3 regions of the Mesorhizobium sp. M0998 genome follow, and region 3 is predicted to be linked to each of the others. Evidence: predicted binding sites of a transcription regulator. Region 3 holds the regulator's gene; each other region holds the start of a gene.

Region 1 (7,713 bases), on a different contig from region 3:
CTCGACCGGGCGGCGAAACGCAAGAAATACCGCGCCGGCAAGAAGACGCCGGTCGACTACGAGATCGTCTGGCGCGACGGACCGAGCCACGTTTTCCTGACACGCGACGACAGGTTGATCGAGACGCTTGGCGGCTCGATCAAGGCGGTGACCGGCAGGAAGCCGGCGCTCTCCACCTCCGGCGGCACCTCCGATGCCCGCTTCATCAAGGATTATTGTCCGGTGGTCGAATTCGGACTGGTCGGCAAGACCATGCACATGGTCGACGAACGCGTGGCGATTGCCGACCTCGAGACGCTGACGCAGATTTATCTGCGCTTCGTTGAAGACTGGTTTGCGCAGGACATATCCTAGTGATGCTTTCAGCGGATGAAACCTACGCTTCGCTTGCCGGTGCCTGGCGGCTGATGCTCGGCAAGGCCGACGGATTTCGCCTGCTCGACCTTTCGGCGGACGGTTTCTGGAACTCCTTTTTTGCCATCGTCGTCGCGGCGCCGGCACTGATCGTCGGCTGGGTCGGTATTGCCAACGAGATCGGCGATCCCAACGCATTCGTCGGCCGTTTCAGCATGTTGATCCGCCTGGCCACCGTCGATATCGGCGCCTGGGTGCTGCCGCTCATAGGCCTCGCCCTGGTGGCGCCGCGGGTCGGCGTCGGCGGCCGTTTCGTCCATTATGTCGTGGCCAGCAATTGGGCCTCGGCGATCATCGCCTGGATGATGCTGCCATCGGCGTTGATCCGGCTTTTCCTGACGTCGGCCAGCGAAGTCTCCGGACTCGTGTCGCTGCTGTTATTCGCGCTGTCGATGGTATTGACCTGGCGGATGACCAACGTTGCGATCGGCAGGGGTGCGGCCACCGGCAGCGCCGTTTTTGCCGGCATGTTCGTGGCGTCGCTGATCGTCCTGTTCGGCCTGCAGGCGCTGCTCGGGATCAGCGTTCCGGATCAGCCAGGCGTCGGATAATCGACGCCGACGAGAAACAGCCCGTCGGGCGGCGCCACCTGACCGCAGGCCGCACGGTCGCGCGCCTCAAGCGCCGCCTTGAGGTCGGCAACAGTCCAGCCGCCTTCGCCGACACGTTTGAGCGAGCCGACCATCGAGCGCACCTGGTTGTGCAGGAATGACCGCGCCGAAGCGCGGACCTCAATGAAATCGCCCGCCCGGCTGACATCCAGCCGGTCGAGCGTGCGGACGGGGCTGGTGGCTTGGCACTGGGTCGAGCGGAAGGTGGTGAAATCATGCCGGCCAAGCAGCACCTTTGCCGCTTCGTGCATGGCACCGGCATCGAGCTGCTTCGGTACCCACCAGATCTTGCCCTTGTCGAGCGCCGCCGGCGCGCGGCGATTGACGATGCGGTAGAGGTAATGGCGGCTGATCGCCGAGAAACGCGCATCGAAGCCATCCGGCACGACGGCGGCCTTCAGGATGGCGATGCGCACCTTGGCCGCCTGCAGATGCGCGTTGACGGCGTCGCGCACCTTGTCGCCGGGCCATGCCTTGATCAGATCGACATGCGCCACCTGAGCGGTCGCATGGACGCCGGCATCGGTGCGGCCGGCGGCGCGCAGCGAAACCTGCTCACCGCAGAAGTTCTCGATCGCCCGCTCGATCGCCTGCTGCACCGAAGGCTGGTTGGCCTGGCGCTGCCAGCCGGCGAAGAGACTGCCGTCATATTCGATGTCGAGGCGAAAACGCGGCATTCCCGGATCGAGGCGAAATCAGGCGGCGAGGGCTGAGCCGAAGGCCGAGGCGTAGACCAGCCTGCCGGTCTCGGGCGCCTCGCCCCAGGCAAGCGCCTGCAAAGCCTCGCTTTGGTAGTCGCTCTCGAATTTCGCTGCACGGGCGCGGCTGTAGCCGAAACGGCCATAGTAAGCGGGATCGCCGAGCACCACGGCGAGCGTCTCGCCAGCAGCCTTCAGGCGGATATGCGCCTCGCGGACCAGCGCACCGCCGATGCCGGTGCCGTGGAACGACGGCTCGACCGCCAAAGGAGCCAAAGCCACCGCCGGGAAGCTCTTGCCGCCATTCCGCACGAAAAGCCGTGAAAACAGGATATGGCCGACCACTTGCCCGTCTTCGTCCGCCACCAGTTCGACGACGGCATCACCGCCGGTGACCAGCGCGTCGACCAGTCCGGCCTCGGTCTGCTGGCCGAATGCGTGTTCTTCGACAAGGCGGATCGCCTCGCGGTCCCGCGGCGTCGCCGCGCGTATGGACATCATGCTCATGACAATTTCATTCCTTTTTCGAGCCTGGCCCCGCGCAGAAACTCCTGCGCGGCAATGGGCCTTGCGCCCGCACGTTGAACTTCGACCGGCCTGATCGCGCCTGACCCGCAGGCGACCGTCAGCCGGTCATCGAGAATTCCTCCCGGTTCGCCGGCGCCTTGCGAGAGCGTCGAGCGAAGCAGTTTCAGCCGTTCCACGCGGCCGCCGATTTCGGCCTCGCACCATGCACCGGGAAAGGGCGACAGGCCGCGAATCTGGTTGTGCACGTCGCCGGCAGGTCGCAGCCAGTCTATGCGAGTCTCCGATTTATCGATTTTCTTGGCGTAGGTCACCCCCACCTCCGCCTGTGTGGTAAATGTCAGCGTATTCCGCTCCAGCCGTTCGAGCGCTTGCACTATCAGCGAAGCACCCAAGACCATCAGCCGATCGTGCAGATCGCCGGCCGTCATGTCGGGTCCAATGGCGCATTTTTCAACCATTGCCACCGGGCCGGTGTCGAGGCCTTCCTCCATCCGCATCACCATCATGCCCGTTTCGGTATCGCCGGCCATGATGGCGCGCTGGATAGGGGCAGCGCCGCGCCAGCGCGGCAGCAGCGATGCATGGCCGTTGAGGCAACCGAGCCGCGGCGCCTCGAGAATGGGTTTGGGCAGAAGCAGCCCGTAGGCGACCACCACGGCGACGTCGGCACGCAACGCGCGGAACGCCTCCTGCTCCGCCTCGCCCTTCAGCGACACCGGCGACCGCACCTCGATGCCAAGCCGCTCGGCCTCGCGCTGCACCGGCGACGGCGTCAGTTCGAGCCCGCGCCGGCCGCCGGCGCGCGGCGGCTGCGTGTAGACGGCTGCCAACTCGTGCCCGGCCCCGGCAATCGCCCGCAGCGTCGGCACGGAGAATTCGGGCGTACCCATGAAGATGACACGCAGGGGCATTCGTCGACGCCTACCCCACCATCTTGCCCGGCGCCTTGTCCCTGGCGAGCTTCTTGAATTTCTTGACCACCATGTCGCGCTTCAGCTTGGAGATGTAATCGATGAACAGCACGCCGTTGAGGTGGTCGATTTCATGCTGCAGGCAGGTCGCCATCAGCCCCTCGGCCTCGATCTCCTGCAGCTTGCCATCGCGATCGAGATATTTCACCCGCACCGCGGCGGGGCGCTCGACTTCCGCATAGTAATCGGGGATCGACAGGCAGCCTTCCTCATAGACCGAACGCTGGTCGGAGCTTTCAAGGATTTCGGGATTGATGAAGACGTGCGGCGCCGGCGTCTCGTCCTCCTTGGCGAGGTCGATCACCAGCATGCGCAAGGGTTCGCCGACCTGGATCGCTGCGAGGCCGATGCCGGGCGCGTCATACATGGTGTCCAGCATGTCGCCGGCCAGTTTGCGCAAATCGCCATCGACACGCTCGACCGGTTTTGAAACCTGGCGCAGGACGGGATCGGGGAGGATGATAAGCGGCTTGATCGACATGGCGTCTCACCTAAGACCTCGCAGGAAAAGCGTCAACCGGGGCGCCTTCGGGTCGTTCACGTTTTGATCTGTGCTGGCAGACCGAATCATCTATGCTGTCGACATGAACGATCTGGCCACCATCCTGTCCGAACCTGTCGCCCGCCTAGGCGCCACCACGATCACGCTCGGCCATGCCCTGGGTTTCGGCGCAATGCTGTTCCTTGGACTGTTCGTGGCGCTCGTCGTTGCGCTCTGGCGATCGGCCAAGGCGCGTGCAGTGGCGGCCGCCGAAGCCGCCGACCACGCCCGCGACGCCGAGGTGCGGATGGCCGGCATCTTGGCAAGCCAGGCGGAAATGCAGGGCCGCATGGGCGCCATCGCCGAAGTGTTCGGGGCGCGCCAGGCGGAACTGACACAGTCGATCGGCCAGCGTCTCGATGCCATGACCGGCCGCCTGGGCCAGACCATGACCGAGCAGACGAGATCGACGCATGAGAGCCTCGCCAAGCTGCAGGAACGGCTGGCGGTCATCGATATCGCGCAAGGCAACATCCAGTCGCTGGCCGGCCAGGTCGTGCAATTGCAGGCGATCCTTTCCAACAAGCAGACGCGCGGCGCCTTCGGCCAGTCGCGTATGGAAGCTATCGTCGCCGACGGATTGCCGCACGGCGCCTATGAATTCCAGGCGACCTTGTCGAATGGCAGCCGGCCCGACTGCCTGGTGAAGATGCCGAACGGCGCACCGTCGCTTGCCATCGATGCAAAGTTTCCGCTCGAGGCCTGGAATGCCATCCGGGCCGCCGAAGGCGCCGAACTGCAGAAGACCGCCGCACAGGCTTTCCGCCGCGACATCGAGGTGCATGTCCGCGATATTTCCGAAAAATACCTGATCCAGGGCGAGACGCAGGACACCGCCTTCATGTTCGTGCCTTCGGAATCGGTGTTCGCCGAAATCCACGAGAATTTCGAGGCCGTTGTCCAGAAGGCGCATCGCTCACGGATCGTCATCGTCTCGCCATCGCTTTTGATGCTGTCGATCCAGGTCATCCAGGCGATCCTCAAGGATGCCCGCATGCGCGAGCAGGCACACCTGATCCAGGGCGAGGTTATCCGGCTGATGGAAGACGTCTCCCGGCTAGACGAGCGGGTGCGCAAATTGCAGACGCATTTCGGCCAATCGGCCAAGGACATCGAGGACATCCTGGTCTCGACATCGAAGGTGACCAGGCGCGGACAGAAGATCGAGGCGCTGGAGTTTGGCGTGCAGCCGGCGGAGGACACCCCCGGTTCGAATGGCAGCGGAGCAAAAGCGGAAAGCAGCCCGCGCGTCGCCGATTCGAAAACCGGGCAGTTGAGGCTAAGGGTCGTCGAAGGCGACGATTGAGAGCTGCGCCGGAACCGGAGGCTTCGCCCCGGTCTGGCGCTACTGCTCCTCGATGATGGTTGTGCCTTCGAATTCCGGCAGCCAATGCAGCGCCGAGCGGTGCCAGATCTGCTTTCTCGGCACCAGTTGCTCGCGCTGCCGTGCCGTGCCGACCCTGATACCGTAAACCTTCGGTCCCTCACCCGCCGAAGTGGCGTAGAGATGCGAGCCGCACTCACCGCAAAATGCCTGGGCGCGCTTGGCGCCGCTCGAACCGGTCTTGATGTAGATCTTCGGCGTGCCCTTGGTGATCCTGTAATTGTCCTCGGACGCCGGCACGGTGACGCGAAAGGCCGTTCCGGTTAGCTTCTGACAATCGATGCAGTGACAAATGGTGGTCTTTTCCGGATCGATCTCGGCCTCGTAAGTAATGGCGCCGCAATGACACCCGCCGTCGATTTTCATCTTCGTTCCTCCTGGAGCTTTTGCCCGCAATCATAACCGGGACTGCCCGATGGCGCAGCCATTTTCCTCAGGCTGGTTCCCCTCCGGACGCCGCCAAGGCCTTGCTCCGGCGTTCCCAGGTGCCGGTGGTCTGCGGTTTGACGAAGAGCCGCGTCACCTCCGGCATCTCCGCCTTCAGCCGCGTCTCCAGGCGCTCGACACAGGTCTCTATCTCCGGCGCCGACAAATGATCCTCGAACTCGATGCTCAAAGCGGCGACGATCTCCTGCGGACCCATATGCAGCGTCAGCGCGCCATTCGCCCGCTGCACCGCCGGGTCCTGCTGGACGATGGCCAGCACCTCTGTTTGCACCTCGGGCGAAGCCGGCTCGCCGAGCAGCAGGCTCTTGCTTTCGCGCGCCAGGAAGATCGCGGTCCCGCCCAGGATCAGCGCGATGCCGATCGACGCGGCGCCGTCGAGCTTCGGCATGTCCAGCAGTTCCGCCGCCGATATCCCGGCGAAGGCGACAACGAGGCCGAGAAGTGCCGCGCTGTCCTCGAAGAGTACGGTGTAGACACTCGGATCCTTGCTGAGCTGCACCGCCTCGAGCCAGCCGTGGCTGCCTTTTTGGTGGCGGAACTCCTTCAGCGCCACCAGCCAAGAGGTGCCTTCGAAGAGAAAGGAAAGGCCAAGGACAGCGTAGTTCACCTTGGCGTTGGCAATCGGCTCCGGCGCCATGATGTGCGTCACGCCTTCGTAGAACGATATGCCGGCGCCCAGTGCAAAGACGAGGAGCGCAACGATGAAGCTCCAGAAGTACAGCTCGCGGCCATGGCCGAGCGGATGCGTGCGGTCGGCCGGCCGGGCGGCACGGTGCATGCCGTAAAGCAGCAGGCTGCCATTGCCGGTATCGACGAGCGAGTGGACGCCTTCCGAGAGCATAGCCGAGCTGCCCGTGAACAAGGCGGCGGCAAATTTGGTCAGTGCGATCGCAAGATTTCCGGCGAGCGCCGCATAGATCACTTTTTTCGACCCGCCATGCGCCGCCATGGTGTGCTGCCCTGGTTGATGCCTCGAGATTGGCGGAGCGTCCGCCCACGCTCCACAGCTCTCACAACGCCTGAAGCGCCCAGTTGTTCACAAGGTCAGTTGTTCAAAAGGGCGGCGCGGGGCTATTCGACGACCTCGTCCGTCCAGACCTTGAAGCCAGCCAGCGCGCCCGGCCCGAAAATGTGGGTCAGCGGCACATCGGCGGCATCGCGTCCGGAGGCAATCAGGATGCGGCCGATGCGCGGCGCGTTGTTGCGCGGGTCGAACGCGTGCCAGCGGCCGCCGAGATAGACTTCCATCCAGGCGGCGAAATCCATGTCCGACCACGGCTTTGGCAGGCCGATATCACTGATATAGCCGGTGCAGTAGCGGGTCGGAATGTTCAGGGCGCGGCAGAAGGCAACAGCGAGGTGAGCAAAGTCCCGGCATACACCACTCTGCTCGCGATAGGCCTCGGCGGCGGTGCGCGTCGGCCGCGCATTGAAATAGTTGAAGACGATGTGGTTATGGACGAAGTCGCAGACCGCCTGGACGCGCGGAATGCCGAGCGGGGTGCTGCCGAACAGCCGCCACGCTTCATTCGACAGCACGTCGCTCTCGCAATAGCGGCTGGGCAGCAGGAACAGCAGCGTCTCCGACGGCAGATCGCGGACCTCGTGCTGCCACGCCGTCAGCTCGCGCGTCTCGAAGGAGCCGGGGGCGCGGATCACCGCGTCCGTGCCGAACGCAAAGCGCCCGGCCGGCGCAACGAAACGGTTGCACCAATTGCCGAAACTGTCGCGGTAGCTCTCGATCGGCACCGGCGGGTTCGACGTCAGGAAATCCGGCCGCTCAAGATCGGATGCGCGCGAATAATGGACATTTAGCATCGCGATCAGCGGTGTTTCCTGCGGGAAGTCGAAGCTCATCTGGCAACCGATGTGGATCCGCATTGTCGTCCTGACCGGCCTGCCTGATCATCAGCCGGCGAAACGCGAGGGCTGATGCTGCAGTGCGAAGAAGACCATGGCACGGACCGCTGCGGTTTACGAGGGAATTAGAAACCGGTTGACAGCCCATCGGCCAGGCGACTGCACGGCAGCGGCCTCTTGCAGTCGAGCGTTTTCTCTTGTTTCACTTCGCCAGATATCAACTGGAGGAACGAATCATGGCTAAGGGTGCGATGAAGGC
Region 2 (7,713 bases), on a different contig from region 3:
GCGGCAAGAGGCGAATTGGCGCGCCGGCTCTGGTACATGATCACGCCTACGTTTACATCAACGCCGCAAACTGCGAGTTTAGGGCCATGATCTATCGATATGATCGAAATGGTGTGAGGCCATCCGTCCGGATACGCGGAGCGAAGGCGCAGGAAGCCATTCGGCTTTCAAGTCCTTCGCGACAAAGTAGCCGGGCAGATGGACCACATCCTCCGGACGCCGAAACGGCTGCAAGCTGCGTCGTCGAACCGCTCGGCCGGGGGAAAGACCCCGACCTTCACGCTTCTCCTCGCATCTTCTTGCCGTTTCAGGCGCCATTTCGACCATATCGATAGATCATGGCCCTAATCCGATGATAGAGCTCATCCGCACCAACGACGCCGTCATCATTTCGTTTGTCGAATCGCTCATGCGCGATGCCGGCATCGGCTGTTTCGTCGCCGACCAGAACATGAGCGTCCTCGACGGCTCGATCGGCATCCTGCCCCGCCGTGTCATGGTGGACGCCGACAAGGCCGATGCGGCGCGGCGCATCCTGACGGATGCCGGCATCGCTAACGAGATCCGCCAAAAATAATGTCCGCGTCGCCCGCTGCCCTTGTCCCGGACATGCCGGCTCATACGGTCGATGCCTTTCATCGCGGTCGCTTCTGGCTGGTGCAGCCGAGAAAGGCGGGCCACCGCGCCGGCATGGATGCGATGATGCTGGCGGCTGCCGTGCCGTCCTCCTTCGCCGGGCGGCTTGCCGATTTTGGCGCGGGCGCTGGTGCGGCCGGCCTGGCGGTCCTGTCGCGCTGCCCCGGGGCCGCGGCCGTGCTCGTCGAGCGTTCCCCGGAAATGGCGGCCTTCGCCACCACCACGCTTGCCCACCCCGGCAATGCGCATCTCAGCGACCGCGCCTCGGTGCTCGTCGCCGATGTCGCGCTGTCGGGCCGGGCGCGAACGGCCGCCGGACTTGAGGACAACAGCTTCGATTTCGTCATCATGAACCCGCCGTTCAATGCCGCCGAGGATCGCGCGACGCCCGATCCGCTGAGAAAGGCCGCGCATGTCTCGGAGGACGGGCTGTTCGACAGCTGGATCCGCAGCGCGGCCGCGGTGGTCAGGCCGGGCGGCGGGCTGGCCGTCATCGCCCGGCCGGAACAGCTCGGCGCCATCCTCGATGCCATCGCCGGCCGCTTCGGCGATGCCGAGATGCTGGCCGTCCATCCTCGCCCCGAAGCGGCGGCGATCCGCATCGTCGTCCGGGCAGCACTCGGCGCACGCGGCAAACTGTCGATCCAACCACCGCTGATGCTGCATGCCTATTCAGGCAATGGCCCTTCGGAGCGGGCAGAGCTGATCAATAACGGGCTGGCGTCGCTTTTCGGAGACTGATCCATTCTGATTGCCGGGGTGACGGCATTGCCGTTGGCCGGCGAATTCCTACATGCGTCAAGCAAATCGACCGGAGACCGCCCCCTCGTGAAACGCCTTTTCAACCGCCTGCTGCCGAAATCCTGGCGCTCCGCCGTCGTCACCATTCCGGTCATCCGGCTGCACGGCACGATCATGCCCGGCGGCGGCCAGTTCCGGCCGAGCCTGTCGCTCGCTTCCACCGCCGGCCTTCTCGAAAAGCTGTTTTCCTTCGACGCGCCGGCGGTCGCCATCTCGATCAATTCGCCAGGCGGCTCGCCGGTGCAGTCGCGGCTGATCTTCAGGCGCATCCGCGACCTGGCGAGCGAGAAGAACAAGAAGGTCCTGGTTTTCGTCGAGGACGTGGCGGCATCGGGCGGCTACATGATCGCGGTCGCCGGCGACGAGATCTTTGCCGACCCGTCCTCCATCGTCGGCTCGATCGGCGTGGTGTCGGCCTCGTTCGGCTTTCCGGAGCTGTTGAAGAAGATCGGCATCGAGCGCCGCGTCCACACCGCCGGCCAGAACAAGGCGGTGCTCGACCCGTTCAAGCCGGAAAAGAAGGAGGACGTCGAGCGCCTGAAGGCGCTGCAGCTCGAGGTCCACGAGACCTTCATCGACCTCGTCAAGGACAGGCGCGGCAGCAAGCTCAAGGACGATCCCGACCTGTTCACCGGCCTGTTCTGGACGGCCAAGAAGGGGCTTGAACTCGGACTGGTCGATGCGCTCGGCGACATGCGCAGCGTGCTGAAGAGCCGTTTCGGGCCGAAAACCCAGCTCAAGCTGATCACCGCGCCGCGCGGCCTGTTCGGCCGCTTCGGCCTGTTCGGCTCGAGCTTTTCGGCGCCCGATATCGCCGCCGCCGCGGCAAGCGGCGTCATCGATGCGGCGGAAGAGCGCGCGCTGTGGGCGCGCTTCGGGCTTTGAAAAGCCGGTGAAAGCGTCTAGCATAAATCATCAACCGACCCGACCGGCGGCCTTGCCGGCCTTGCGAGGGAGGAGTTTGACATGCCGCAGATCATTTTCTTCGCCGTCGTCGGCATTGCCGCCTATTTCGGCTACCGCTCCTTCGTCAGGGAAGCCGAGCGTGTGACCGCCAAGGTGCGGCGTACCGAAAAGCAGGCCGCCAACGGTACAATGGGAACATTGGTCAAGGACCCGAAGACCGGCGAATACCGTCTGGCCAAGGATTGACCGTCGTCCCCCTCGCGGCCGAGCCAGTGAACGCCGAGGCCGGCATCCGGGTTTCGCATGCGCACGCCAAGATAAATCTCGCGCTGCACGTCACCGGCCAGCGCGCCGACGGCTATCACACGATCGAAAGCCTGGCTGTGTTCACGCGCTTCGGCGACCGCATCGAAACGGAACTTGCCGACAGCGATGGGTTTTCCATGTCCGGCAAATACGCCTCCGCGGTGCCTGTCGACGACAATAATCTGGTGGTGAGAGGCCGCGATGCACTGCGGCGCGAGGCCGGTCCCCAGCACGCACCGGCTGTCGCCATCAGGCTCGAAAAGAACCTGCCGGTCGCGTCCGGTGTCGGCGGCGGGTCGAGCGATGCGGCGGCTGTGCTGCGCGCCCTGGTCCAGACCTGGAGCCTCGACATCGGCGATGCCGAACTGGCGCGGATCGGCCTGTCGCTCGGCGCCGACGTGCCGATGTGCCTCGCAGCCAAGCCGCTGATAGCCCGCGGCATCGGCGACGAGCTGACGCTCGTGCCGGGTTTCCCGGCGCTGGGTCTGGTGCTCGTCAATCCCGGCACTGCCGTCTCGACGGCCGACGTGTTCGAAGCGCTTGGCCGCCGCGACAATGCGGGACTGCCGCCGCTGCCGCGCAACCTCGACTTCCACAGCATCCGCAACTGGCTGGAGATCACCCGCAATGATCTCGAGCCTGCGGCGCGCGCAATCCAGCCCGCGATCGGCAAGGCGCTTTCCGTGCTCAACAAGGCCGGAGCCGGTTTTGCCAGGATGTCCGGCTCCGGCGCCACCTGCTTCGGGCTGTTCGAGACCGGCAATGTGGCCAAGCGCGCGGCCGTCGATATTCGCAGCCGCCATCCCGACTGGTTTGTCGCGGCGACGCGAAGCGTGACATCGGAGGTTGATGCCCATGGCCAGGATTGACGAGAGCCGCCCCTTCGTTCCCGTGCACATCGCAGTACTGACCGTTTCCGATACGCGCAGCCTCGCCGACGACAAATCCGGGCAGACGCTGGCCGACCGCATTGCCGAGGCCGGCCATGTCCTGGCCGCCCGCGACATCGTCACCGACGACCGCGACAAGATCCGCGACAAGGTCCTGGGCTGGTCAAGGGACGAAGCGATTGATGTCGTCATCACCACCGGCGGCACCGGCTTCACCGGCCGCGACGTGACGCCGGAAGCGCTGGAGCCGATCTTCGAAAAGCGCATGGACGGCTTTTCCGAAGTGTTCCACCGCATCTCCTACGACAAGATCGGCACTTCGACGATCCAGAGCCGGGCAACCGGCGGCGTCGTCAACGCCACCTTCGTTTTCGTGCTGCCGGGCTCGCCCGGCGCCTGCAAGGACGCCTGGGACGGCATCTTGAAGCCGCAGCTCGACTATCGGCACATGCCCTGCAACTTCGTCGAGATCATGCCGCGGCTGGACGAGCATTTGCGGCGCGGCTGAGACGAACCGAAGTATCAGCCAAGCGACCTCGGTTTAGCGAATGACCGGCTCGCCGTGAAAACGCCGGCGCGACGGCGGCGACACGCCGAAGCCAACCTCCATCATCAGCCGCGGCGTGAGCGTCGGCACGGTGCCCATATGGAAGCCGAACGGATCCTCGACAAAGCCGAGGCCGGCCGGCCCGGTCAGCGTGACCGGGCTCTGCTCGCCGTAGACGCCCAGCACCTCTTCCGCCGAATGGCCGACCAGCAGCGTCAGCTGATGCTTCAGGATGCGGCGGTTATGGGAGCCGCGGACATAGACATGCGGCCCAGTGTCGGCGTCGACCGGCACCAGGTAGAAAAAGAACTTCAGCATGCGCCAGTCGTCGAGGTCGAAATGGTATTTGCCGAGCGAGGCCATGTTCTTGTCGGCGTCCGAGACGCCACCGGTCGGAAAGCTCCACCAGACGCGGGTGGTGATCAGCTTGGCCTGGCTGCCGAGATAGTGCGCTGCGATATCGAGAAGCAGCGGATCGCGCTGCACGGCGACCGCAGCGTTGCAGTCGAGGACCCGTTCGAAATAGTGACCGCTGAGCAGCGGGCGGCCGAAATGCTTTTCGGCATCGGCGTGTTTTTCGGGCAGGAATTCCAGCCGACGGTCGAAATTGCCGAAGCATGGCGTGCGCTCGGCGAAGCGGACAATCTCCTCATGGATGGCGGCCGGCAGCATCAGGCCCGAATAGAGCCCCTCCGTCCGCAGCGCGCCGACGACGGCATCGCGATCGACGCCGGCGAACATCGTTTCACCGACATTGCGCGCCGGCGGAACGGGCTTTGCACCGCGCCAGTGCAGGCGCCGCGCCGGCATGGTGCGGGCCAGCATGAACATCGGCAGCCATGCCGGATTCTCGCGAAGGTCGGAAAGATAGGTCGGGATGCGGGCGGCGATGCGGCGCAGCGTGCCGCCGTTTCGTGCGATCGCCTCGAGGCTTGCAGCGCCGGACTTGTCAGGGCTTGAAAGGGTCATCGGGGTCCTCAAAATGTCGAGGGAACAGCATCGACGTTAGTCGTCGCCGCTCCGGCACACCCCAAACCCTATTCGCCCATATCGCCGGGAATGGTAACCCCCGGCCAGATTTTGTGCAATGCACAATAAACGACGACCCGCCAGAAAATGTGCTTGGGCGGAGTTCCCATAACCGGGACGGTAAGCCGTCACTTCCGCGGCGCGACCCAGATCTCGGCGTGGAGCCTCCTGGTCGCCAGGCCGCGGGCGATCGCTTCGGCGCTGCGGGCGTTCTTCGACAGCGCCGCGGCCTGACGCTTGCTGATCACCAAGCCTTCGGCGAGAGCGCGATTTCCGGCAAAGACGCGCGACAGGAACGGCGTGCGGCTGCCGCGTGCCCGCGAGAACCGCGCCGCCATGGTTTGCCTGGCGGTATGGGCGGCGACCTCGTCGATCCAGCCCTCTCCCAGCCGCGCGCCCGGTTCCAGCAAGAGCAGCCAGTCGCCCTTGGCCTGCCTGATGCCGGCGGCGATGCCGCCGCTGACATAGTGGCAGCCGGCATGTTCGGCGACGCGGTGCGTCTGATCGGTCGAGCCGGTGTCGCAGACGAGAACGTCGCGCACCACGCCTTCGACCGCGCCGCCGATCAGCGAGGCGAGCGTGCGGGCAAGGCCCTCCTCGTCATTCAGGGTTTCGATCAGGACGCTGAGCATGTTTAGCCGAATAGCGGAAAGCGGTGGGCAGCGCCAGTTTTTGCGGCGCACCGCGAGAAAGTTCTTGCTTTGTTCTCATCGATACGATAGGAATACATTCATGAGCAGAGCGATTCGACAGCGGGCGGACAGTCCCTGGGAAAGGGCCAAGATGGAACAGATCGTGCGTGCCGATATTGCAGCCTTCGGCGCTGGCAGGGCCGAAATGGCGAATGCGATGATCGAGCAGAGCGGCATGCGTGTCCGTCCGGACCGCAATCGCGGCAGGTCGGCGGGCATCAATCCGTCCGGCCGTTTCGAGCCGGTCAGCCGGCATGTGTTCGACGATGGATGGAATTCGCTGGAGGAGCTGCCGCCGTTCAAGACCGAGGTACAGGTCGAGAAGCCGCGCACCATCATCACGCGCAACGAATCGCCCGACATCTCCTTCGACCGCTCGATCAATCCCTATCGCGGCTGCGAACATGGCTGCGTCTATTGTTTCGCGCGGCCGACGCACAGCTTCATGGGCCTGTCGCCGGGGCTGGATTTCGAATCGAAGCTGTTTGCCAAGCCGGATGCGGCGCGGCTGCTCGACAAGGAATTGTCCAGGGATAATTACCAGCCGCGCACCATCGCCATCGGCACCAATACCGATCCTTATCAGCCGATCGAGAAGCAATACCGGATCATGCGCGAGATCCTCGAAGTGCTGGAGGCGCGCGGCCATCCGGTCGGCATCGTCACCAAGTCGGCGCTGGTGACACGCGATATCGACATTCTGTCACGCATGGCCGAACGCGGGCTGGCCAAGGTGGCATTGTCGGTGACGACATTGGACAGGATGCTGGCCAGAACGATGGAGCCGCGAGCGTCGACGCCGACCAAGCGGCTGGAGGCGATCAGGCAGCTTTCGGATGCCGGCATTCCGGCCTCGGTGATGGTCGCGCCGATCATCCCCGGACTGACCGACCCGGAGATGGAGCGCATCCTCGATTCGGCGCAGGCAGCGGGCGCGCGCGAGGCCGGCTATGTGCTGCTGCGCCTGCCGCTGGAGGTCGCGCCGATCTTCAAGGACTGGCTGCTGCGCCACTATCCCGACCGCTATCGCCACGTCATGTCGCTGATCCGTTCGATGCGCGACGGCAAGGACTACGATTCGGAATGGGGCAAGCGCATGAAAGGCTCCGGTCCCTATGCCTGGCAGATCGGCCGGCGTTTCGAGATAGCTGCCAAACGGCTCGGCCTCAACGCCGAGCGGCGCTCGCTCAGGACCGACCAGTTCGTCCCCGCCGCCAAGGCTACCGAGCAGCTGATGCTGCTGTGACAAAGCGTCTCGCGCCAGCCGCTTGAAGCGGCCGCAGCAGGCGAAAAATCCCGTCCGGCCTGTCCTGTCCCCGGGCTTGCAGACGGTAGCCCCCTCCTGGTCCGGTGCCCCGCCCGACCCGGAGGGGACTTGCGGAGAATCGGAGCCGATGCGAACCTCGCCGCACCATGGCTCGCCCGCGTTCCGATTCTCCGCTTCTCTTCGAAATCGTCGAGAAACCCGACTTCTCGTTCGAGACGAGGGCGATGGCCGAAGGCCTTTGGCCGGTGGCGGGGATGGACGAGGCCGGCCGCGGCCCGCTCGCCGGGCCGGTGGTGGCGGCAGCGGTGGTGCTCGATCCCGCCAACATCCCCGACGGCCTCGACGATTCCAAGCGGCTGACGCATTTGCAGCGTGAGGCGCTGTTCCTGAAAATCCTCGGCTCCGCGCTCGCCGTATCGATGGCCTCGGTCAGCGCCGAAGGCATCGATGCCTCCAACATCCTCAAGGCCAGCCTGGAGGCGATGCGCCGTGCCGTGGCCGGCCTGTCAATCCGGCCGAAGCTGGCACTGGCCGACGGCCGCGACGTGCCGCCCGGCCTGCCCTGCGAGGGCAAAGCACTGATCAAGGGCGACCAGCGCTCGCAGTCGATCGCCGCAGCCTCGATCGTCGCCAAGGTGA
Region 3 (7,713 bases):
GAGCGGAATTGCGACTTTCCTGGTCGGCGAGAGCCTGATGCGCCAGCAGGACGTGGCCGCGGCAACGCGCCTGCTGTTGACGGGCAAGGCGCCGGCAGAGGCCGTTTGAGGATGGCGGCCACCCTCACCCATCTTGGCGCGCAGGGCGAAGCCAACATGGTCGATGTCGGAGACAAGGCTGTGACGGTGCGCACGGCAGTCGCAGAAGGCTTTGTCGCGATGCGGCCCGAGACGCTGGATATGATCCTCGCCGGCGACGCCAAGAAGGGCGACGTGCTGGGCACCGCGCGCATTGCCGGCATCATGGCGGCCAAGAAGACGCATGAACTGATCCCGCTTTGCCATCCGCTGCTGCTGACCAGGATATCTGTCGATATCGAGGCGGACGCCGCGCTGCCCGGCCTGAAGGTGACAGCATTGACCCGCGTCACCGGCAAGACCGGCGTTGAGATGGAGGCTCTGAGTGCCGTCTCGGTCGCTTGCCTGACCATCTACGACATGGCCAAGGCGGTCGACCGCGCCATGGTCATCTCCGGCATAAGGCTGGTTGAAAAGACCGGCGGCAAATCCGGCGACTACAAGATCACCGGAGACGGGGCCACCGAGGCAGGCCGATAATGGTGCTGGTCCCAGTTGCCGAGGCGCTCGAGCGCCTGCTGGACGGCGCAGCAGCGCTGCCGGGCGAACGCGTCGCACTGCTGGATGCCGCCGACCGCGTGCTGACGGAGCCGGTTGTGGCGCTCCGCACCCAGCCGCCGTTCAACGCCTCCGCCATGGACGGCTATGCCGTGCGGGCGGCCGATATCGCGTCCGTACCGGCAAGGCTTTCGGTGGTCGGCATGGCGCCGGCCGGACGCGGCTTTGCCGGAACGGTGCAGCAGCGGCAGGCCGTGCGCATCTTTACCGGCGCGCCGCTTCCCGAAGGCGCCGACACTATCGTCATCCAGGAGAACGTCCGCGATCTCGGTGGCGGCAGCGTCGAAGTGACGGAACGGACGGTGCAGGGGCGCAACATCCGCCGCCTCGGGCTCGATTTCGCCAAGGGCGATGTCCTGCTGCCCAAAGGCCGCCTGCTCGACCCGGCGGCCTTGTCGCTGGCGGCATCGGCCAATCACCCCGAGGTGCGCGTGGTCAAACGGCCGCTGGTCGCCATCATCGCCACCGGCGACGAATTGCTGCCGCCGGGCAGCGATCTTGGCCCCGACCAGATCATCTCCTCCAATGCCTATGGTGTCGCCGCTGCCGCACAGTCGGTCGGTGCGCGCGCGCTCGACCTTGGCATCGCGCCGGACCGCAGGGAGGCGATCGCTGCGCTGGTTGAAAAGGCCGTGAAGGCTGGCGCGAACGTCATCGTCACGCTGGGCGGTGCCTCGGTCGGTGACCACGACTTCGTCCATGACGTGCTGACCGGGCAAGGCATGACGCTCGATTTCTGGAAGATCGCCATGCGGCCGGGCAAGCCACTGATGTTCGGGCGGCTGGGAGACATTCGCTGCATCGGCCTGCCCGGCAATCCGGTGGCAAGCCTGGTCTGCACTCAGCTCTTCCTGAAGCCGCTGCTGGCGCGGCTCGGCGGCCGCGCCTTTCAGCAGGATATACGTCGGGCACGGCTCGGTGCCGCCATGCCGGCCAACGATCTCAGGCAAGATTATGTGCGGGCTGTTGTCATAGATGACGCCGGTACGCTCGTGGCGACGCCGTTCGGCATCCAGGACTCCTCGATGCTGAAAATGCTGGCCGATGCCAACGGGCTGATCGTTCGCGCGCCGTTCGCGCCTGCCGCGGCGACGGGCTCCCCCTGCGACGTGCTGATGCTACGCTGAACCTGCCTCACTCCGAAATCAAGGTCCGGGTCAGCGGATGGTCTGGATCGGCCAAACCGTCGATGATGTTGAAATGATGCCGGTCAGGCTCGACCACCGAGCTGGTCGCGGTACCCAGGCCGATCCAGATGTTGGCCAGCAACGCGCTCTGACGCAGGAATTCAGCGCGCTCGCCGCCGCCGGCCCAGCAGGTCAGGCGGGCCTTGTCCATCGGGCGTAGCAGCACCGGGCTTTCGGCCTGCGCCTCGGCCTCATCGATCGCCAGCGTCTCGTTCATGCCGGTGCGCATGATCGGGCGCAAATCGTGCACCCCCGAGATCGACACTACATGACGAACGCGCCGGACGACTTCGGGCGCCAGCGGCGTCGTCGCCGTAACCATCCGGCTAACAAGATGGCCGCCGGCCGAGTGCCCGGTCAGCATCAGCGGCCCTGCAACGATCGCCGCCGCCTTGCCGATCGCCGCGCCGACTTCCTTGACGATGCCGCCAATGCGTATCTGCGGACAGAGCGTGTAGGACGGCATCGCCACCGCATAGCCGCGATCAACAGGGCCAGCGGCAAGATGCGACCAGAAATTCTTGTCGAATTCCATCCAGTAGCCGCCATGGACGAACACCACGAGTCCCTTGGGCTTGATGGGAGGCAGGAAAAGATCGAGCCGGTTGCGTGGGTTGTCGCCATAGGCCATGTCCAGCCGCGCCCTGCCCTCGGTCGAAAGCACGTCGCGGAAAATCCGCGCGGGCTCGATCCAGGCCGCCGGCCAGCGATCGCTGCCGGCTATGTTGGCGCCGTTGGCATAGGCGTTGTCCCAATCTGCAATGTGACGTTCGAACACCCTGCGCCCTCCCTGGCATATGGCCTTGCAACGTAGCCGTGAGCATCGCGCGGCGCGTCGCTCGCCAGCCTCACGATTCCAGCTCTCGCATCAATCTCACGTGACAGCTGCTTTGATGGCGAAGCGCGCATCCTTCCACGCACCGGTGTGCAGGATGTCCTCAAGCACTTTGACGGCCTGCCAGACATCGGCATAGCCGACATAGAGCGGGGTGAAGCCGAAGCGCATGGTCGATGGCGCGCGAAAATCGCCGATCACGCCACGTTCGATCAGCGCGCGCATGACCTGGTAGCCATGCTCATGCATGAATGAAATCTGGCTGCCGCGTTTTTCCCCATCGCGCGTGCTTTCGAGCGTGAGCCCGTAAGTGCCGCACTTTGCCTCGACAAGCTCGATGAACAGATCCGCCAGCGCGATGCTCTTCTTGCGCACCGCCGTCATATCGACATCGTTCCAGATGTCGAGCGCGCCCTTCAGCGTGCGCATCGACAGGACCGGCTGCGTGCCGCACAGAAACCGGCGGATGCCGGTGCCGGCCGCATAGCCTGGCTCGAAGGCGAAGGGCCGTGCATGGCCCCACCAGCCGGTGAGCGGCTGCTGGATGTCGGAAAGATGCCGCTCAGCCGCATAGATGAAGGCAGGCGCGCCGGGGCCGCCATTCAGATATTTGTAGGTGCAGCCAACGGCAAAATCGGCGTTTGCCTTGTCGAGCTCGACTGGCATCGCGCCGGCGGTGTGGCAGAGATCCCAGACGATCATCGCCCCGGCTTCCTGAGCCCTGCGCGTCAGCGCCGGCATGTCGCGCAGTTCGCCCGACCTATAGTTGACGTGGTTGACCAGCACCACGGCGGTGCGTTCGTCGATCAGCTCTTCGATGGTCGGCGCGTCGACTCCCGAGAGGCGCAGCAGCGTATCTTTTCGCGTCGAAACCACACCTCGGCCATGTAGAGGTCCGTCGGAAAACTATCGCCCTCGGCGACGATGACCTGCCGCTCCGGTCGCATGGCCATGGCGGCGTGCAGCAGCTTGTAGATGTTGACCGATGTCGTGTCGCAGACCACCGTCTGGCCGGCCGCGGCACCGATCAGGCGCCCGAGCTGGTCGCCAAGTTCAAGCGGCATGTTGAACCAGCCGGCCGTGTTCCATGCGCGGATGAGATCATGCGACCATTCTTCGGTCGCGGCCTTGTGCAGTTCATCGAAAGCGGCACGTGAAGCAGCTCCTAGCGAATTGCCGTCGAGATAGATCACTCCTTGCGGCAACACAAAGCGGTCGCGCATCGCGCGCAGCGGATCCGCGGCATCCATCGCCTTTATGGCCACGAGATCGGGAATTCCTGTCATGATTTGTCTGCTCCCCCAAGATCCAACGCAACGCCGGACACGCATCGACTGTTCTTCCATTACCTGGTTGCGCGCAGCAAGGCTCCACCGGCGAGAAGCAGCCTGACCAGACGGTGGAAACCGGGACTTAACCCGAGGTTGGCGTTTTGAGTTCGTTTCGTTCACGGTGCATTGACCAAACCGCACAGTCGATAAGGGTTCAATTCCGTGCCTTTTGCCGACCGACGGCCGATGCCAGTGCCGCCATCTAGGAGGCCAGAAGGGCGCAAACGAAAGCAGAATCAAGGCGATGAGGCTTGCGGCGGTGAAAATGCGGTACGCCGGTAGGGGACGTCGTTTGTTTCCCGAGCCTTAACGCATTCATTAAACTTTAAACAGTTGCGGAACACAACTGGAACAGATAGTGTTTGTTCTGGGTTTGTTTTTCTGATTCTGTTGGGGGTCGCTATGCTGACACGCAAACAACACGAACTGCTTATGTTCATCCACGAAAGGTTGAAGGAAAGCGGTATCCCGCCTTCATTCGACGAGATGAAGGAAGCGCTCGACCTGGCTTCCAAATCCGGAATCCACCGGCTGATTACGGCGCTGGAGGAGCGCGGCTTCATTCGCCGTTTGCCCAACCGGGCCCGTGCGCTGGAAGTGCTACGCCTGCCTGACTCGATCGCCCCCGGCCTCAATGCGGCACGCAAGTTCTCGCCGAGTGTCATCCAGGGCAGTCTTGGGCAAGGCGCCCCTCGGCAAGGCAAGCCGACATCGTCGCGCGTGCCCGCAGCCGGAAATGACGACGATGTCGTCGCCGCCGTTTCGATCCCGGTGATGGGCCGCATCGCTGCCGGTGTGCCGATCGACGCCATCCAGCACCAGACGCATTCGATTTCGGTGCCGCCGGATATGATCATGGGCGGCGAGCATTATGCGCTCGAGGTCAAAGGCGATTCGATGATCGAGGCCGGCATTTTCGACGGCGACACGGTGATCATCCGCAATGCCGATACGGCGAGCCCCGGTGAGATCGTGGTGGCACTGGTCGACGAGGAGGAAGCGACGCTGAAGCGGTTCCGCCGCAAGGGCGCCTCGATCGCCCTGGAAGCCGCCAATCCGGCCTACGAGACGCGCATCTTCGGACCAGACAGGGTCAAGGTGCAGGGCAAGCTCGTCGGACTGATCCGCCGCTACTGAGCTCCGCCCTTGGCGCCGGCTTTGGGGTTGTCGGCCCGGCGGTATGGCGGCAGGCCCCGTGCCGCGCGTGAAAATTTCCGCTGCACGTGCCAGGGCCGGTATGATTTTTCGACGGCGAAGCGGATCTCGGCGCGTGTTGCCGCTTGTGGATCGAAATAGACGGCGGCACTTCCCGCGCGCGCCAGTTGCCGTTTGGTGACGACGAGGACCAGCCGGTCGTAGTAGCAGGGGTTATGGGCGGTGGCGTCGTCGATGACGATCAAGCTGGCAAAGGCGCAGGCTGGCCGCGCAGTATCGCGGTCCTTGGCTTGCGCGATGATCGCGCCGGATGGATGCCTGGCAAGGCAGAGGCCGTCCGTGCAAATGAACGGCATGCCCGGCGGTAGGTCGGCCGGATCGGCAATGTCGAATTGCGGGTCGTTCTTTCCAGGTGTTTCCGGCGCGACGATAGCCTCTGATGTGAGCGCGCGTTTCCAGTTGTCGATGGTGAACTCATTCGGGCGTGCCCGGTTGACCGCGAGTTCACCGCTGCCGATCGACAGCACGACCAGCCGTGCGTCCTCCGAGACCAATACGTCGGGTATGCGTGTCTGCGTTGTCGTCAGCAAGCCGGCGAGCGCAAAAGGAAGTGCCGCCAGCCGCAACCACGTCGTCGCCATGCTGGCAATGACGAGGGCGATCGTCACCAGAAGGACGGATCTCAGCGAAATCAGCCCGACCGCATCGATCGGCGAGCGCTCCGAGATCCACCCGGACAGGGCGATCATCGCCGTCAGCCCCTTGCCCATGACATAGAGGAAAGGGCCATCCGCACCGAACGGCATCGCCAGCGCGCTGAGAACGGCGAAGGGCATGACGACCAGTGAGACGATGGGCATGATGGCCAGATTGGCGAACAGGCTGAGCGGCGCCACGCGCTGGAAATGCCATATGGCGAAAAGCGCCGTGGCGCTCCCTGCAATGGTCGAGGTCATCGCCAGACCGCACATGCCCAGCAGGACCTTTCGCGTGGCAAGGCGTAGCGGCGACTTCCGCGGCGGCGGCGTGGTGGCCCTCCCGGCGCGGTAATCGGACCAGCCTGCATAGGCGCCGACAAGGGCCGCCGTCGCGGCGAAGGACATCTGGAAACTCGGACCGACCACCTCGTGCGGCGACACCAGGATGACCGCGATGGCCGAGATCGCCAGGTTGCGCATGGTGAGCGCGGCCCGGTCGAACAGCACGGCGATAAGCATCACCGCCAGCATGATGAAGCTGCGTTCGGCCGCCACGACAATGCCGGAAAAGACGAGGTAGGCCGCAATCGAAAAAAGCGCGGCGGCCGCGGCATATTTCTTGACCGGCCGTCGCGATGAGAAATCGGGAAACAGCGCGAAGGCACCCCGCAGCAGCGCCATGATGGTGCCGGCGACCAACGCCATATGCAGCCCCGAGATGGAGATGATGTGGTAGATGCCGGTGCGCCGCATCGCTTCGTTGATCTCCTCGGGAATGCCGGCGCGCACGCCGACGATCAGAGCAGCAGCAATCTCGCCCTCGGCACCGCCGATGCGGCTGCGGATATGGTCGGCGATGGATTCACGCGCGTCTTCGATCGCGGAAGAAAGCTGCGCGGCAAGCGGCATGCTGTCCGACGACACGATTTTCGGATTGCCGAGAAAAAAGCCGCTGCCGCCGATACCGGCGAAATAGCTGTCGAAGGAGAAATCATAGCTGTCGGGCCGCACCGGGCCGGTCGGCGGCAGCAGCCGCACATAGCCGGTGATCTCGGAACCGGCGGTCAGCTCAGCCGGTATCTTCATCGCCGAAACGCGGACCCGTTCCGGCATGTAGCGCAGTGTCGGCCTGGCGGTTGAGATCACATCGATTGTCAGCCTGATGCGGCCGCTCGCCATGGGCTCGTACGATACGACGCGACCCGTCAGCCGCGTCGAGATTTCGGAGCCGAGCATATGCGTTCCGACACGCCATGTTTCGAACTTGGCGGCAAGTACGCCAAGCGCGCAGAGCAGCGCCACCATGAAGCACAGGCGCGTCCTGGGCCATGACCGCGAGACGACGGCACAAAGGGTCGCGAGGAGCGCGATTGCGATCGGCTGTGGAAAGGCCGGCTCCACCGACAGCCCGAAATAAACGACCACCCCGCATGCGAGGAACACCGGCACCAGCAGGAAGGCGATGCCGCGGTCGAGTTCCAGACCGGCCGCTGTGGTTACGCTGTTGCGGATACGGGACGGTGACGGGAGGCGGAAACGCCTGCGCAGGCGTACGATAGGCTCGCCCGCGGGCACGAGAACCGTTGCTGGGTCGCTGGCCGGCAGCGACGGAGCATCGAAGCGCGGAGCAGGTAGCAATGCCGGTGCCGGCAGGACAGGCGGGGGAGCGGCAAACAGCAAGCGTTCGCTGACGTCGCTGCCAACGTCCTCGCCCTCGCCCGCACCACGGCCTCGCACAGCCATCGGGTCTGCCCCTTGCGCCCTCGACCTCCTATGCTACATGAACGCGCAACGCGCGAAAGTCCGCAAAC

The links. The regulator LexA, encoded in region 3, represses DNA repair genes until DNA is damaged. The targets are predictions, from matches to a motif close to TGTTCNNNNTGTGTTCNG.
Region 1: NKH59_RS14660 (DNA recombination protein RmuC) is a predicted target of LexA. The motif match lies at 3,757-3,774, and genes of this name have one in related genera.
Region 2: NKH59_RS04805 (PA0069 family radical SAM protein) is a predicted target of LexA. The motif match lies at 5,807-5,824, and genes of this name have one in related genera.

What each region holds. Positions count from the first base shown of each region.
Region 1 covers NZ_JAMYND010000013.1:46,014-53,726, reverse strand. Annotated here, with positions in the region: gene dapE (succinyl-diaminopimelate desuccinylase) at 1-354, shown strand, start outside; gene NKH59_RS14685 (transporter) at 357-965, shown strand; gene truA (tRNA pseudouridine(38-40) synthase TruA) at 947-1,702, opposite strand; gene NKH59_RS14675 (GNAT family N-acetyltransferase) at 1,721-2,230, opposite strand; gene fmt (methionyl-tRNA formyltransferase) at 2,227-3,156, opposite strand; gene def (peptide deformylase) at 3,173-3,703, opposite strand; gene NKH59_RS14660 (DNA recombination protein RmuC) at 3,807-5,069, shown strand; gene NKH59_RS14655 (GFA family protein) at 5,109-5,513, opposite strand; gene NKH59_RS14650 (cation diffusion facilitator family transporter) at 5,581-6,543, opposite strand; gene NKH59_RS14645 (transglutaminase-like domain-containing protein) at 6,666-7,475, opposite strand; gene NKH59_RS14640 (hypothetical protein) at 7,691-7,713, shown strand, end outside.
Region 2 covers NZ_JAMYND010000003.1:280,826-288,538, forward strand. Annotated here, with positions in the region: gene NKH59_RS04765 (putative signal transducing protein) at 353-577, shown strand; gene NKH59_RS04770 (tRNA1(Val) (adenine(37)-N6)-methyltransferase) at 577-1,377, shown strand; gene NKH59_RS04775 (S49 family peptidase) at 1,465-2,322, shown strand; gene NKH59_RS04780 (membrane protein) at 2,404-2,589, shown strand; gene NKH59_RS04785 (4-(cytidine 5'-diphospho)-2-C-methyl-D-erythritol kinase) at 2,616-3,518, shown strand; gene moaB (molybdenum cofactor biosynthesis protein B) at 3,505-4,047, shown strand; gene NKH59_RS04795 (phytanoyl-CoA dioxygenase family protein) at 4,081-5,055, opposite strand; gene NKH59_RS04800 (glycosyltransferase) at 5,244-5,747, opposite strand; gene NKH59_RS04805 (PA0069 family radical SAM protein) at 5,899-7,053, shown strand; gene rnhB (ribonuclease HII) at 7,221-7,713, shown strand, end outside.
Region 3 covers NZ_JAMYND010000031.1:19,225-26,937, forward strand. Annotated here, with positions in the region: gene trpC (indole-3-glycerol phosphate synthase TrpC) at 1-109, shown strand, start outside; gene moaC (cyclic pyranopterin monophosphate synthase MoaC) at 112-618, shown strand; gene NKH59_RS24795 (molybdopterin molybdotransferase MoeA) at 618-1,823, shown strand; gene NKH59_RS24800 (hormone-sensitive lipase) at 1,831-2,661, opposite strand; partial or broken gene kynU (kynureninase) at 2,758-4,004, opposite strand; gene lexA (transcriptional repressor LexA) at 4,452-5,186, shown strand; gene NKH59_RS24815 (ComEC/Rec2 family competence protein) at 5,180-7,645, opposite strand.